DNA from 4 places in the Mesorhizobium sp. FG116 genome. Region 4 is predicted to be linked to each of the others. Evidence: predicted binding sites of a transcription regulator. Region 4 holds the regulator's gene; each other region holds the start of a gene.
The links. The regulator LexA, encoded in region 4, represses DNA repair genes until DNA is damaged. The targets are predictions, from matches to a motif close to TGTTCNNNNTGTGTTCNG.
Positions count from the first base shown of each region.

Region 1: the regulator LexA is predicted to act here: its motif matches at 1,878-1,895, upstream of ACODTY_RS03745 (YifB family Mg chelatase-like AAA ATPase).
Region 2: the regulator LexA is predicted to act here: its motif matches at 2,176-2,193, upstream of ACODTY_RS16685 (cytoplasmic protein).
Region 3: the regulator LexA is predicted to act here: its motif matches at 2,739-2,756, upstream of ACODTY_RS00025 (ImuA family protein).

Region 1 is NZ_JBMDKS010000003.1:20,595-24,552, reverse strand. Features, by position in the region: gene ACODTY_RS03750 (2-dehydropantoate 2-reductase) at 1-152, shown strand, start outside; gene ACODTY_RS03745 (YifB family Mg chelatase-like AAA ATPase) at 258-1,790, opposite strand; gene gshB (glutathione synthase) at 1,968-2,909, opposite strand; gene ACODTY_RS03735 (putative bifunctional diguanylate cyclase/phosphodiesterase) at 3,126-3,958, shown strand, end outside.
Region 2 is NZ_JBMDKS010000021.1:68,896-72,853, reverse strand. Features, by position in the region: gene ACODTY_RS16695 (S9 family peptidase) at 1-719, opposite strand, end outside; gene ACODTY_RS16690 (Ros/MucR family transcriptional regulator) at 1,146-1,571, shown strand; gene ACODTY_RS16685 (cytoplasmic protein) at 1,711-2,037, opposite strand; gene ACODTY_RS16680 (helix-turn-helix domain-containing protein) at 2,249-2,668, shown strand; gene ACODTY_RS16675 (DUF6456 domain-containing protein) at 2,670-3,476, shown strand; gene ACODTY_RS16670 (SufE family protein) at 3,504-3,929, opposite strand.
Region 3 is NZ_JBMDKS010000001.1:578-4,535, forward strand. Features, by position in the region: gene ACODTY_RS00010 (HpcH/HpaI aldolase/citrate lyase family protein) at 1-878, opposite strand, end outside; gene ACODTY_RS00015 (NAD(P)/FAD-dependent oxidoreductase) at 972-2,141, shown strand; gene ACODTY_RS00020 (metallopeptidase family protein) at 2,172-2,594, opposite strand; gene ACODTY_RS00025 (ImuA family protein) at 2,779-3,837, shown strand; gene ACODTY_RS00030 (Y-family DNA polymerase) at 3,779-3,958, shown strand, end outside.
Region 4 is NZ_JBMDKS010000002.1:273,372-277,329, forward strand. Features, by position in the region: gene ACODTY_RS03280 (ComEC/Rec2 family competence protein) at 1-1,117, shown strand, start outside; gene lexA (transcriptional repressor LexA) at 1,666-2,385, opposite strand; gene ACODTY_RS03290 (molybdopterin molybdotransferase MoeA) at 2,502-3,707, opposite strand; gene moaC (cyclic pyranopterin monophosphate synthase MoaC) at 3,709-3,958, opposite strand, start outside.

The DNA.
Region 1 (3,958 bases), on a different contig from region 4:
TGGAGCGGGGTCGTCCGATGGAAATCGATGCCCTGATCACGGCCGTTCAGGAGCTTGGCCGGCTCACCGATCAGCCGACACCGACGATCGATACGGTACTGGCGCTGGTGCGTCGGCTTGCCATCCAGCGCGGTTGCTATCCAGCATATTGAATGTCTCCTGAAACTGGGAACCGGTTTCGGGATAAAGACATGCATAAAATCAACGAGCTAAAGCGTGCAAAGCGAATCTGAAAGATCGCGACACGCTTTAGCCAATCAAGCGGCTTGAGCCATTCGCTCGTTGTTCATGCGGTAGGAAATCGCTTCCGCCAGATGAATGCGGCCGACTGTTTCGCTGCCATCGAGGTCGGCCAATGTGCGGGCGACTTTCAACACGCGATGATAGGCTCGGGCCGAGAAACCCAGCTTTTCGCTGGCGTCGTGCAACAGCGCGAGGCCAGCCGTATCGGGCATCGCAATTTCCTCGATCAGCGCCGGCGGACACTGCGCATTGGTGGCCGCACTGCCGATGCCCAGCCGCTCGAACCGCTCGCGTTGCAATGTCCGGGCCATGGCCACTCGCTCGGCGACGGCGGCACTGGTTTCGGCCTTGCCGGGGCGGATGAGGTCCGCTGCCGAGACGGCCGGGACCTCGATCCTGAGATCGATGCGGTCGAGCAGAGGTCCGGAGATGCGCGCTTGATAGTCTGTGCGGCAGCGCTCGCCGCGTGCGCACCGGTAGCCAGGTTCACCGGCCATGCCGCACCGACACGGATTCATCGCCGCGACCAGCTGGATACGCGCCGGATAGGTGACGCGGTGATTGGCCCGCGCGATCATGCATTCGCCGGTTTCGAGTGGCTGGCGCAAGGCGTCGAGCGTCTGCGGCGAGAACTCCGGGAATTCGTCGAGGAACAGGACACCGTGATGGGCGAGCGACACTTCGCCCGGGCGAGCGCGTAGTCCACCGCCGACCATCGCCGCCATCGAGGCCGAATGATGCGGCGAGCGGAACGGCCGCCGGTCCGTCAACCTTCCCTCGGCCAATTCTCCCGCGACCGAGGCGATCATCGAGACTTCCAGGAGCTCCTTTGGCACCAATGGAGGCAGGATCGACGGAAGGCGCTGCGCCAGCATCGACTTGCCGGAACCGGGCGGACCGACCATCAGGAGGTTGTGCCCTCCGGCGGCCGCGACTTCGAGCGCGCGCTTGGCGCTCTCTTGCCCTTTGATGTCGGCAAGGTCTGGCAGATCATTGGGAGCAGCGCGAACACCTGCCTCTGGCCGCGACAGGACTTGTGTGCCGCGAAAATGATTGGCGATCGCAATCAGGCTGCGTGGGGCAAGGATATCGATATCGCTGCCCGCCCATGCGGCTTCCGGCCCGCATGCATGGGGGCAGATCAAACCCTTGCCATCCGCGTTGGCGCCGATCGCAGCCGGCAGTGCGCCTGCAACGGCAGCGATGGTGCCATCGAGAGACAGTTCACCAAGCACCACATACGCCGCCAGCATGTCGCCGGGAATGGCGCCGAGTGCCGCCATAAGCCCGAGCGCGATCGGCAGATCGTAGTGGCTGCCTTCCTTCGGAAGATCGGCTGGCGCGAGGTTGACGGTAACCTTCTTTGCCGGCATCGACAGGCCCGACGCGTGAAGGGCTGCCTGCACTCGTTCCCGGCTCTCGGCTACTGCCTTGTCCGGCAACCCCACGATAGACATGCCGACCTTGCCGGGTGCCACCATGACCTGAACATCGACTGGAACGGCCTCAATCCCCTGAAAGGCCACTGTGCGAATACGTGAAACCATCATGCCCCCGAAACGCCTCGTACCCGCGCGATGGCAGACACTTTTGACGCCCCATCTGGAAGCAAATCACAGCCGCTCGATCAAATCAAGAACATTTAGTGAACAATCTAAAGCATAGGCTGCAATTCGGTTGTGTAGAGTTGCAGAAGCGGAACAAACGACCGTTTGCGCAGCATTTTAGGGGCGCTTTGCTTCGACTGCATCCCAGAACAACGCCGCGATGTCAGCACCGCCGAAGCGCTTCACTTCGCGGATACCGGTAGGGGAGGTGACATTGATCTCGGTCATGTAGTCGCCGATGACGTCGATGCCGACGAGGATGAAGCCGCGGTCTCTCAAGGATGGCCCAATCTCCTGGCAGATTTCGCGCTCGCGCTTGGTAAGTTCCGTCTTTTCGGCTCGGCCGCCGACATGCATGTTTGAGCGCGATTCCGATTCCGCCGGCACACGGTTCACAGCGCCGACCGGCTCGCCGTCGATGAGGATGATGCGCTTGTCGCCGGCGCGCACTTCCTTCAGGTAGCGCTGGACGATGAACGGCTCACGAAACAGTTGCGAGAACATTTCAAGCAGCGATGCGAGGTTGCGATCCGCCTCGTGCAGATGGAAAATTCCGGCGCCGCCATTGCCATAGAGCGGCTTGACGATGATGTCGCCGAACTCCTTGCGGAAGGCAGCTACTTCCCTCGGATCCTTGGTGATCAGGGTTTCCGGCATCAAGTCCGCAAACTCGGTGACGAAGATCTTTTCCGGGCTGTTGCGTACCCATGCCGGGTCGTTGACCACCAGCGTCTTCGGGTGAATGCGTTCCAATATGTGCGTGGTCGTGATGTAGTTCATGTCGAAGGGCGGATCTTGCCTCAGCAAGACCACGTCCATCTCCGAAAGATCGGTGCGCACAGGTTCGCCGAGCGAGAAGTGGTTGCCCTTCTCGTCGCGCACGGTCATCTCCTCGACACGTGCAAAGACCTTGCCGTTGGCGAGCGTCAGCCGGTCAGGCGTGTAGTGGTAGAGCGTGTGGCCTCGCCGCTGTGCCTCAAGGGACAATGCAAACGTCGTATCGCCGGCAATCGACACGGTGGAGATATGGTCCATCTGGACGGCGATCTTGAGCGGCATTGCAAAGGCTCTCCGAAGTCATGACGCGTGTCATATAAGGGACTTGCCGCAGCCTGCCAATGCGGTTGCCCAGGCCGTCACCGACAGACATGGAATGTCAGGAAATCGGTGTCGGATCATCCATGCTCCGCGCAGGAAATCATTCTCCCAAGATACGTTTCCTAAAGAGTTTCATGCCACTGTCGGCCCATACTTTGCGTTAGAACAGGAAAACCGATGCAAACGCCGTTTAGCACCGGGCAAATAAGCAGGGACGGCAGCGACCTGGCCTTTACCGATGCGTTGACCGGGCTGGGCAATCATCGCCGTTTTTTCGACAAGGTGGACCGGCTGATCAGCGACCGGGCCGACGATCCGGCGCCGTTTGCAATCGGCATACTCGATCTCGACGGCTTCAAGCCGATCAACGACCTTTTCGGCCACAAGGCCGGCGACGACATCCTCGCGCAGGTGGCGATGCGCCTGCGCGCGTCGATGGACAGCTATTCGACGGTCTGCCGTATCGGCGCCGATGAATTCGCTTTTCTATACCCGATGGTCTTCAGCGAGGAAGCCGCCGCAGAGCGTGCGCGCATGCTGATCGAGATACTGTCGGCGCCCTACGATGTCGGCGAACGAACCGCACGCCTTTCGGCCTCTACGGGTTGCTCGCTGTTCTACTCCGGCGATGAAACCACGGAAATTCTCATTAACAAGGCTGAGACCGCGCTCTACCACGCCAAGCGCTCGGGCCGAGGGCAAGTCGTCGTCTATACACGTGAGATGGAAGAAGCCGCCAAGCGCGTGACGCGCATTGAGCAGGCCTTGCGGCGTGCGGTTTCTGGTGGAGAGGTGGAGCCGCATTTCCAGCCAATCGTCGATCTCCATACGCGCCGCACGATCGGCTTTGAAACGCTTGCGCGCTGGACAGATCGCGATCTCGGGCCGGTCTCGCCCGTCGTCTTCATTCCAATTGCCGAGGAACGCGGCATTATTGGACCCCTGTCGCAGCTGGTGCTGCGCAAGGCGACGGAAGCGGCAAGGAACTGGCCGAAGGATTTGTTCCTGTC
Region 2 (3,958 bases), on a different contig from region 4:
ATGAAAAAGCCGGGGTCCGCCTCTTCATAGACAAGGCGGTCGTTGGCGGGGTTATCGCCGATCTTGTGAAACAGGACCTTCGAGGGGCGGTGATTGGCATCGAGCCGCGTGTAGAAGAAGCCGTCATTGTTCGCGGTCCAGACACCGGAGCCACCGGTGTCGCCGATCTGGTCGGGCAGGTCGGCGCCGCTGGCCAGGTCCCGCACGCGCAGCGAGAAAAACTCAGAGCCACGATCATCAAAGGCCCACAGCAGGCGCTTGTGATCTGATGAATGATCGATGCCGCCCAAGCGGAAGTAGGCCTTTCCTTCGGCCTCGGCGTCGCCATCCAGCAGAATTTGTTCTTCGCCACCCTCCCGGGGCAAACGGAAATAACGCGGCTGCTCGCCGCCAACCTTGAAAGACGAGCCATAGGCATAAGGTCCGTCTTTCATTGGCACCGAAGAATCGTCTTCCTTGGTGCGCCCCTTCATCTCCTTGAACAGCAGCTTTTGAAGGTCGGCCGTGTCAGCCATCAGTTTTTCCTGATAGGCATTCTCGGCTTCCAGATGCGCCCGGATCTTCGTGTCGAGCAAGGCCGGATCCCTGAACACTTCTTGCCAGTTGTCCGCCCGCATCCATGAAAATTCGTCTGTACGTGAAAACCCGTGCCGACTATCGGAAACGGGGTGCTGTTCGGGGCGAGGCGGGATGGCGGTGAGGAAAGCGGTCTTTGTCATTGGTGCCGTCACGTTGTTGCTTCCATTCGAATGACCACGTTCGGGCGTGAGGTTCAAGTGCGGAGGCCGCCGAGTAAAGACGGCGGGCAAGGCTTGTGCCGAAGTCGGAATTCGCGAGAGTTTGACTGCATTTGTAACGATTAATTCAGTTCGTAACGTAAATGTTTCGTAAAGACATGTACCGTAGCGGGCACATGGGTGTTCCCGTAAGTTGTGGTTGTGTATTATTAATTGAAGTTAAGATCGATAACTTCTGAATAACAACCAAAGTAGCCCATCGGGCGAATTGACTTGCAACAGGTGTAGGCCCATTAAGATTTGGCAGGACGAATCGTGTGGGATTCGTGGTGTGTCAATTCGTTCAAGATGCCCTCAATACAAGCGAAGGGCATAGCCATCCAAGTCTCTCGTTGGGATCCAAAGATCATGGACATTGCAGAAGCCCCTAACAGAAACAGCGATATGCTGATTGAGCTTACTGCCGATGTTGTGGCGGCTTATGTCAGCAACAATCCGGTTCCTGTCGGCGAACTGCCGAACCTGATTGCCGATATTCATGCCGCGCTGGGGCGTGTCGGCGGAACTGCCGAGCCGCAGCCTGTCGACAAGCAAAAGCCTGCCGTGAATCCGAAACGATCGGTCCACGACGAGTACATCGTTTGTCTTGAGGACGGCAAGAAGTTCAAGTCGTTGAAGCGCCACCTGATGACCCACTATGGCCTCAGCCCCGACCAGTATCGTGAAAAGTGGGGCCTGGACGCGACCTATCCCATGGTCGCGCCGCACTATGCTGCAGCAAGGTCTCAGTTGGCCAAGAAGATGGGCCTCGGGCGCAAGCGCAAGGGTCGCTAAGCCGGGTATCCGGTCGGTACGTGTCCCGGCGTTTGCTTGCAGACTGGCCTTGCCGGCATGCATTTGCGGTATTGACTTCGTCCCGCATGCTTTTCACTTTCCTGAATGTTTGAGCGGCGCCGTTGGTGCCGTTTACCTTTTAGCGGGCTGGTTTTACAGGCGCGGGCCGAATTGTACCGGGCGCCTTGTGGGACGCTGCGCCGCAAAGCCTGTCCAGCGCCTGCTTCAGCGCGATGTGCCGGTTCAGGTCGTAGCTCCAGTGCCGCCTCAATCCCTTGATCCGTTCGCGGCTGATCAAGCGTTCCACGCGCTCGATCAGCTTGGTCCGTTCCTCTTGCCCGGCTTCGAGAGCGGCCGAGAGGTCAATGCCTCCTAGCAGGCGAAGAGCCACTCTTTGCGCGGCTTCCGCCGTATCCGCCAGTTTCTGGCTCGCGAAAATATTCGCTTCGTGTTCAAGCCTGCCCATCGTCCGGTCTCCTGTGAATTGGAGCCTGAACTATTGGGAGGGTTCGAAGGTCAGTGGAGAAAATACCGGGATTATTTACGAATGAAAATTTGAAAATACATATTTATCAATGGGCTAGGGTAATTGAGCATGGTTCTTGGTTCTTTGTTTGTTCACACCTAAGGGAAGGGTCGGTATAAGGAACATATTCCTATTTTTGGAGGAAAGTTCCGTGCATGCCAATACCGCCTCTCCCACCGAAGACCCATTGCGCCTGACTATCGAGGCTAATCCGGTCGGCAGTGGTTTCCAGCCGGTTCCGAAGCTTCGTGACGAAGTGACCATGGACGTTTGCGAATGTCTGATCGACATGGCCTCGGCGCTCTTTTCCTTGCCGGGCAAGGAATTGCGGCGCGCTGGGCGATCGACGCTTCCTGTGTCCCGGGTCCGCCAGGTCGCGATGTATGTTGCGCATGTGGTGCTAAGGCTGACGATGGGCGATGTCGGCCGTGGGTTCGGACGTGACCGGACCACTGTCGTCCATGCCTGCCAGATAGTCGAGGATCTGCGGGACGATCCGGATTTCGATCGCGTCGTCTCGATGTTCGAACGCGTGGCGTTCGCGGCGTTCCGGACCAGGTTGGGACTATGATATGGATGAACTTGCTCAAATTGGCGCTCGGGTGCTGCGCTTCCTGTCGAAAGGTCCTGCATCGACATGCCACGCTGCAAGCGGCGGCAAGACATTGCTCGAAGCGGCGGATCGTGGCGCGATTTCTCTGGACGAGGAAATTCTGGACAGGATGGTGGCGCGGGGGCTCCTTCTCAGGTCGTCAGATCGCATTTCCCTTTCGCAGCAGGGAAATGAGCTCGCGCGCCAACTGAACGCCGCGAAGCGGGCTGCCGCTTCCCCGGGGATGGAAATCGGCACCGTTGCGATAGAAACCGATGGCGGATTTCGCAGCGTACTCGCAAACCTGTCCGAGTCGCCGCTCGCCCAATTGGTGAGGATGAAGACCAAGGCTGGAAAGCCATTCCTGTCCACCCGCGAATTCGACGCTGGTGAGAGGCTTCGGTCTGACTATACGCGCGGCCAGCTCATGCCGAGGATGGGCGCGAACTGGATTGCAAGCGTTGCCTCTGGGCGGCGCGCGGGCGGCGGTGTTGCTGAACTGACGGACGCCGCGCTCAGCGCAAGGCTAAGGGTCGAAGGCGCGATTTCCAAGGTCGGCCCGGAACTGTCGGGGGTGTTGCTCGATATCTGCTGTTTCCTGAAAGGGCTGGAACAGGTGGAGATGGAGCGGGGATGGCCGGTGCGCTCGGCCAAGGTGGTGCTGAAGACGGCCTTGGGGGTGCTGGCCCGCCACTATTTTCCAGAGCGCGCTGCGAACAACGGTTCACAGCGAAAAGTGCTGCATTGGGGCTCGCAGGACTACCGCCCAAGCCTGTCGGGCCAGTAGGTCATGCCGGAGCGGCAAGGTTGCAGATCAGGCGTTTTGTCTTGCCGCTTCGGCGTCGTGAAGGATGCGCTTGACCATCGCGCGCAGGCCGTTCGCGCGCTGCGATGACAGGTGTTCGTCAAGCCCCAGCACCTTGAGCGTCGCTTCGGCGTCGATCTTGAGGATGTCGCTCGCCTTGTGGCCGGAGAACAGGGCAAGCATGATGGCGACAAGGCCGCGCACGATATGCGCGTCGGAATCACCCCTGAATGTGATGATGGGGTCTGCACCTGCGCCATATTCGGTCGTAAGCCAGACCTGGCTGACGCATCCCTGCACCTTGTTGGCCGCCGTCCGGTCGCTATCAGGAAATTCCGGAAGAGCCTCGCCCAGTTCGATCACGTAGCGATAGCGCTCTTCCCATTCGTCAAGGAAGGAAAAGTCATCGAGAATGGCTTGGATCGTGATGCTCATGCCGCAGCATATAGTCTTGCCGCACAGTG
Region 3 (3,958 bases), on a different contig from region 4:
GCGCCGATGCCGGCGGCTTTCGCCAGCAGTTTTTCGGCCTGCGCCAGATGCAGCCGCTCGATCATCCTGCCGCCCAGCACGACCACGCCCTTGCCGGCGTTTTCAGGCAAGGCGAATGTTTCGGCAATCGCCTTGGCTTCCGCCAGCGCCGCAGCCGAGGGCGAAAAGGCCGCGTTGGCCGCCTCGATCTGCGCCGGATGGATGACCGTCTTGCCGTCAAAGCCCATGGCGGCTGCTTCCGCGCATTCGCGGGCGAAACCGACGGCATCGCTGAAATGGTTGAACACGCCGTCGACGACGTCGATGCCGCCGGCCCGGGCCGCCAGCACGATCTGCATCAGCCAAGGCACCAGATAGCGGCGGTCCGGTGTGGCCTGGATGCCGGTCTCCTTGACCAGATCGTTCGTTCCGGCAACGAAACAACTCAACCGCGAAGCTGGATCGCGGCCAAGCTCGGCGATAGCGCCGATGTTCATCAGCGCCTTCGGCGTTTCGACCATCGCCCACAGCTTGACCTCGTCCGGCGCGAAGGCATCGTCGAGGACATCGCCGGCTTCAAGGACATCGCGGGCTGTATCGACCTTGGGCAGCAGGATGGCGTCCGGTTCGCAGGCGGCAGCGGCGGCAAGGTCGTCGGCTCCCCACTGGCCGTTCAAAGCATTGATGCGCACCACCATTTCGCAGCGCCGCTTCGGTCGGTTGGCCATGATGCCGGCAAGCTTTTCGCGCGCCGCCACCTTCTCCGAAGGAAGCACCGCATCCTCCAGGTCGATGATCACGGCATCGCAGGCGAGCGTTGCAATCTTGGCCAGCGCCTTGTCGTTCGAGGCGGGAACGTAAAGAACGGAACGGCGCGGGCGGATCGGGTTCTGGGGCATCTGGTCTTCTTGCCCGGCAAAGCTGGCCCTTGCAAGAGCTTGCAGCAAAGTGGCGAAAGCTGTTTCATCAGTGGCACAAACGGGTCCAGCGGCATGGCGAACTACGACATCGTGATCATCGGCGGCGCAATCGTCGGTGCCTCGCTGGCCTATTATCTTCGCGACGAGGGTTTTTCAGGCTCCATCGCGCTGGTCGAGCGCGACCCGCAGTTCACCCATTCGGCGACGACGCTTTCAGCGGCGTCCATCCGCCAGCAATTCTCGATCCCGCAAAACATCCGCCTGTCGCAGTTCACGCTAAAGCTGTTCCGGCGACTGAAGGAAGAGTTCGGCCCCGACGCCGAGATCGACTTCCACGAAGGCGGCTATCTCATCCTCGCCAGCGAAACCGGCCTGCCCGTGCTCAAGGCCAATCACGATGCGCAGGTCGCCGAAGGCGCCGACATCGTGCTGGAGGATACAGGCGCTCTGACGCGCCGCTTTTTCTGGTTGTCGGGCGAAGGCATCAGCGGCGGCGCTTATGGCCTGAGCGGCGAAGGCTGGTTCGACGCCCATGCCTATCTGCACCTGTTCCGCAAGGCGCTGCGCAGCAGGAAGGTGGATTTCATCACCGCCTCCGTCACCGCGATTTCCCGGCAAGGCAACCGCGTAACCGGCGTGACGCTCGACAATGGCGAAACGCTCGAGGCAGGCATCGTCGTCAACGCGGCCGGGCCGAACGCCGGCAAGGTCGCGACAATGGCCGCACTTGAATTGCCGGTCGAGCCGCGCAAGCGCAACGTCTTCGTTTTCGAAGCGCGCGACCGTTTCGCCGACATGCCGTTGATTGTCGATCCGAGCGGCATCTGGTGGCGGCCGGAAGGCTCCGTCTACATCACCGGCGGGGCCGAATCGGAAGACGGCGAACAGGCTGCCGATCCGACCGATTTCGAGCCGGAATGGGGTCTGTTCGAAAACGAGATCTGGCCGGTGCTGGCCACCCGCGTCCCGGCCTTCGAGGCGATCAAGATGACGCGCGCCTGGGCCGGTCACTACGACTACAACACGCTCGACCAGAACGCCGTGATCGGTCCGCATCCGGAAGTCGGCAACTTCATTTTCGCCAACGGCTTTTCCGGCCACGGCCTGCAGCAGGCGCCGGCTGTCGGCAAGGCGCTGGCGGAACTGATCGTGCATGGCGGCTATCGCACGGTCGATTGCTCGGCCTTTGCCTATCAGCGGGTCGCGGAAGGCCGGGCGTTCCGGGAGCTCAACGTAATCTAGAGGGCCGGGTAATCCAGAGGGCTGGAAGCACTATCCCGCAGCCGTTTCGATGCGTTCCATATCGTCATCGGAGAGGCCGAAATGATGGCCGATCTCGTGGATGAGAACGTGGTTGACGATATCGCCCAACGCTTCCTCGTTCTCCGCCCAGTAGTCGAGGATGGCGCGCCGGTAGAGCGTAACGCGGTTCGGACCTTCACCGGTCGCCGGGTTCCAGCGTTCGGCGATGCCACGGCCCTCGAACAGGCCAAGCAGGTCGAACGGCGTCTCCAGCGAAAGGTCGTCCATGATCTCGTCGGTCGGGAACTCCGCGATCTGGATGACGATCTCGCCGGTCAGCTTGCGAAATTCCTCGGGCAGGTGCGCATAGGCCTCCAGCGCCAGCAACTCCAGCTCTTCGATGGAAGGCGAAAGTTCGCCATGCCAGTTGCGGGTCTTGTAGATGCGGGCCATTCTGTATCCTTTGCCCGGCGCATATAGGCTTTTGCGCGCCACTCGGCAAACGGCAAGCTCGTCCACGGACGCAGCCCTCTCGCCACAAGAGGAATAAATTCCGCTTCAGCCTGCTTGACTCTTACACCAAGCTCTGGAATCCATAAGAACATAACAGGAACAATTGCTCTGGAAATCGATCGTCATGACGACAGGCGTCATGGCGCGGGAGACCATTTTTTCCCTGCGCCGCCAGATAGCGAGGATTGAAGGAATGCTGCCGGAACGCTTCGACGCTCCGGCCGGCGCGCCTTCTACCGCATCTGGCACCGGCGACCGGATTCTTGTACGGCGCGGTGGCTCGGCGAGAAGCGAAGCCCTGCTGGCCACTGGTGTAGAGAGCCTTGATGACACATTGGGCGGCGGGTTTTTGAAAGCCGCGCTGACCGAAATCCACGGCCCTGAAACACGCGACACCGGCGCCGTATCAGGCTTCGCGATGGCGCTTTTAGGCAGGTTGGGCGATTGCCAACAGGCTGCTGGCCCGGCGATATGGATCGGCACCGCGCAAGCATGGCAGGAGGGCGGCTTTCCCTACTCCAGGGGCTTGCAATGTCTGTTCGGCATGGCTCCGCAAAGCCTCCTCTTTTGCGAGGTGCCCAAGCTAGCCGATGCCCTTTGGGTGGCGGAGGAAGCGGCGCGGCTCACCGCGCTTTCGGCGGTGGTGCTGGAAATCCGCGGCAATCCACAGCGCCTCGACCTCACTGCAAGCCGCAGACTGCACGCCCGGGCGCAGCAAGCCGCAAAGCCGGTTCTCTTGCTGCGCCAGGCAGCATTGGCGGAACCGACGGCCGCGCCCATCCGACTGGTTGTCGAGCCGGCGGCTTCGGCACCGCGCAGCACGCTTGATGGCCCTCTCGACGGATCGATCGGCCTGCCTGCCTTTGCGGTTTCGGTGAGCAAGAGCCGCACGGGCCGTTGGGGAAAATTCATATTGGAGTGGAACTTCGATGAACGCTCATTCAACGAAAGACACGGCAACGAAAGACACGGCGACGAAAACCATGACGCTGTTGGAAGGCGGCATGGTGAAAGGGCAGAGAATCCTGTCCCTGTGGTTTCCCTACCTCGCCGCGGAGCGAATATGGCGACAGCGCCTGGGCCGCATCTGGCGGTCTCGGCCACCGGTCTCGCGCCCGCCGCTGGTGCTCAGCCATCGCCAGCAGAACGCACAACGCATCGCCGCACTCGACGAGCAGGCTGAGGCGCTTGGACTGAAGCGCGGCATGGGGCTGGCCGACGCGCGTGCCATGCATCCGGCGATCGATGTGGTCGAGGCCGATCCTCAAGCCGATCACAGCCTGCTTGAAGGGCTGGCCGACTGG
Region 4 (3,958 bases):
GACGGCGGCACTGGTTGGAGCCTATGCCGGCTGGGCCGACTACCGTGCCTCACGTCCGGTTGCGCCCTCGGCTCAAAAGCGATCCTTGCCGGGTGCGTTGATGAACCGGTTTGCCATGATGATGGTGGCGTTGGCGGCGACTTCGATCATAGCCGGCAGCGCCACGACGCTGTTCGCAATGTGGCATTTCCAGCGGGTTGCGCCGCTTAGCCTGTTCGCCAATCTGGCCGTGATGCCGATCGTGTCGGTTATCGTCATGCCCTTTGCGGTATTCGCATCGCTTTTCATGCCGTTCGGTCTGGATGGCCCGTTCCTGTACGTGATGGGCAAGGGGCTGTCAGCGATGATCGGCATGTCGGAATGGATCGCGGCGCTTTCGCCACTCGATGCCGTCGGGCTGGTTTCCGCTTCATCGGTGGTGTTGGTGACGATTGCGCTGGTGATCGCGACGATCACGACAACGTGGCTGAGGCTTGCCGCAATTCCCCTGGCGATTGCGGGGTTGTTTATGGTGGCGCAGGTGCGCACGCCCGATTTGCTGATCTCGGAGGATGCACGGCTGGTGGCCGTGCCAATCGGCGAGGAACAACTGGCGGTCAACCGCTCGCGTCCGAATGCGTTCACGATCGACAATTGGCGGCGCGCGCTCGATGCGGAAACGGTTGTCAAACCGCACACGGGTAGCGATCAGACGCTTGTTTCGGTGGCTGATGCGCCGGGGGCTGGCGAGTTCCACTGCGCGAACGATCTTTGTGTGGCGAGGCACATGTCAGGAAAAGTGGTTGCGCTGGCGAAGTCCGAAGCCGCGGCAAGGCCTGCCTGCAAGTTGGCGGCTGTGATCGTAATCGACGATGCGACCGCCTCCGATCCATGCGACCTGCCGTCGGTGGCGATCATCACCAAGCGGCAGCTCGCGAGGCTTGGCAGCGCCGCCGTCTTCCTACCGGACCAGGCGGAGGGCGGGCGTGCACAAGTCAGTTTTGCCGTTGAAGCCGACTATCGGCCGTGGCATGTCCAGCGCCGGTTTTCGCGCGAAGCGCGGGGGCTCGCTCCTTACGAGAAAAAGGAACGCAAAACCCCAGATCACCCCGAGCCGGAACCGATTGCAGAAGACTAGCGGATTTCAACCAAAGCCCTGCCTAAAGCGCGTCGCGATCTTTCAGATTCGCATAACACGCTTTGGCTCTTTGATTTTGTGCATGTCTTTGCCCGAAACCGGGCCCACCTTCGGGAGACATGCACTAGTCCGTTTCAACATGGGTTTTGGATGGCTTCCTCTCACCGCGAAGAACTCCGAACAGATGCTCTGGCTGGCCGTGCATCGTATCGTAGCTGCGCTGACACCAAGGGCATCGAACGGCGGCGCGTGGGCGGGGTCCTGCGCATGAGTGACAGAACCGAGGGGCAGGCATCGGAAACTCCTTCCACCCCGGTCATTTCCCAGAGTGCGTTAAACAGTGACATTGGATGGCGTAGAAGCCATCTGCCAAATTCATAATGAATGTCACGAAATTGTGGCGCTAGGCCTTTGTCTCAAAAGACAAAATGCCTCATTGCCAAATATGGGGTGACCGGGGCGAAGCCGGGAGAAATCAGTTGTTTATCCCATCAAAAAATCGACCGGGCGCGTCAACGCCCGGTCGATATGATGCAACTATGGTTGGTTCAGTAGCGCCGGATCAATCCGACCAGCTTGCCCTGTACCTTGACACGGTCAGGACCAAAAATTCGGGTTTCATAGGCTGGGTTGGCTGCTTCGAGCGCAATCGATGCGCCCTTGCGGCGGAAGCGCTTCAAAGTGGCCTCTTCTTCGTCCACCAGGGCAACGATGATTTCGCCCGGCGTCGCCGAATTGGCATTGCGGATGATGACCGTATCGCCGTCGAAAATGCCGGCCTCGATCATCGAATCGCCCTTGACCTCGAGCGCGTAGTGCTCCCCGCCCGAAATCATGTCCGGCGGCACGGAAATCGAATGGGTCTTGTGCTGGATGGCGTCGATGGGAACACCGGCCGCGATGCGGCCCATGACGGGAATGGAAACCGCCGATGCCGCATCGTCGTCATTGCTGGCGGATTGCAGCCGGGAAGGTTCCTTGACCGGTCGTCCGAGACTACCCTGGATGACGCTTGGCGAGAATTTCCTCGCCGCATTGAGGCCAGGCGCAATCGAATCCGGCAGGCGCAACACTTCAAGCGCGCGGGCCCTGTTCGGAAGCCTGCGGATGAAACCGCGCTCCTCAAGTGCCGTTATCAGCCGATGGATGCCGGACTTGGAGGCAAGGTCGAGCGCCTCCTTCATCTCGTCAAAAGACGGCGGGATTCCGCTCTCTTTCAGTCTCTCGTGGATGAAGAGAAGAAGTTCATGTTGCTTGCGCGTCAGCATTGCGGCCCCCGGTCGCGGTAGAGTCCAGAATCGGAAAACAAACCCGGAACAAACACTATCTGTTCCAGTTGTGTTCCGCAACCGTTTAAAGTTTAATGAATGCGTTGACGATTTGTTCAGCTTAGGCAGAGGATGCGACAGGGTGTACCTGCCTCGGCTGCCGGCGCGAAGGGCTCGCGCACGATGAGGCAACCGGCTGTCGCCATGGTGCGCAGCATCGAGGAATCCTGAACATTGAACGGCGTTGCAATCAGCGCGCTGCCTTGCCGGCTGAGAGTGGCGCGGACGTAGTCCTGACGCAGATCGTTTGCTGCCATCGGTGTGCCCAGGAGTCCCTCGCGAACGTTCTGGCGGAACGGGCGACCGCCGAGGCGAGCGAGCAGAGGTTTGAGGAAAAGCTGGGAGCAGACCAGGCTGGCCACTGGGTTGCCGGGCAGGCCGATGCAACGGATGTTGCCCAAGCGCCCGAACATCAACGGCTTGCCGGGGCGCATGGCGATTTTCCAGAAATCGAGTTTCATGCCTTCGCCGGTGAGAACGCCGTGCACGAGATCGTGGTCGCCGACAGATGCGCCGCCCATCGTAACGATGACATCGGCTTTGGCCGCAACAGCCTGTTTTACCAACGCGGCTATAGCTTCCTTGCGGTCGGCCGCGATGCCGAGATCAAGCGCGCGTGCGCCGACCGACAGGGCGGCCCCCATGACGCCATAGGCGTTCGAGGAAATGATCTGGCCGGGGCCCGGTTCGCTGCCGGGGACAAGCAGTTCGTCACCCGTGGCAATGATGGCGACGACAGGTTGGCGCACGACATCGAGGTGCGATCGATTTGCCGATGCGGCAAGCGACAGTGCTCTTGCGCCAAGCAGGTGGCCCTGTTCCAGCAAGGTGTCGCCTGCGACAAAATCAAGCCCGGCACGCCTGACATTTGCACCGCTGCGGGTCGGTTCGGCGATTTCGATACGGCCGTCCGCCAGACCGCTGACGTTTTCCTGGATGACGACGGTGTCTGTTCCGTCAGGCAATGGCGCGCCGGTGAAAATGCGGGCCGCTTCGCCGTTTCCGACCGTGCCTGCGAAATTGTGACCGGCGGCTATTTCTCCGATAACCTTGAGCCGGGCGGGTGCTTTTGCCACGTCGACGCCGCGCACCGCGTATCCGTCCATGGCGGAAGCTGCGAAGGGCGGCTGGGTGCGCAAGGCGATGACCGGCTTGGCCAGCACCCTGTCATAGGCATCCGCCAGTGCGACGCTTTCGGACGGCAGCGTCTCGACGTCGTCGAGCAAACGCTTGAGAGCCTGGTCGACGGGCAGCAGGGCCATGTCACGCCTCCGATTTGTAATCGCCTGACTTGCCGCCGGTCTTTTCCACCAACCGGATGCCGGAGATGACCATGCCGCGGTCCACCGCCTTGGCCATATCGTAGATGGTCAGGCAGGTGACGGATGCGGCGGTGAGCGCTTCCATCTCGACGCCCGTCTTGCCCGTGACGCGCGCGAGCGCCGTGACCTTCAGACCGGGCAAAGCGTGGTCGGGCTCGATGTCTACCGAAACCTTGGTGAGCAGGAGCGGA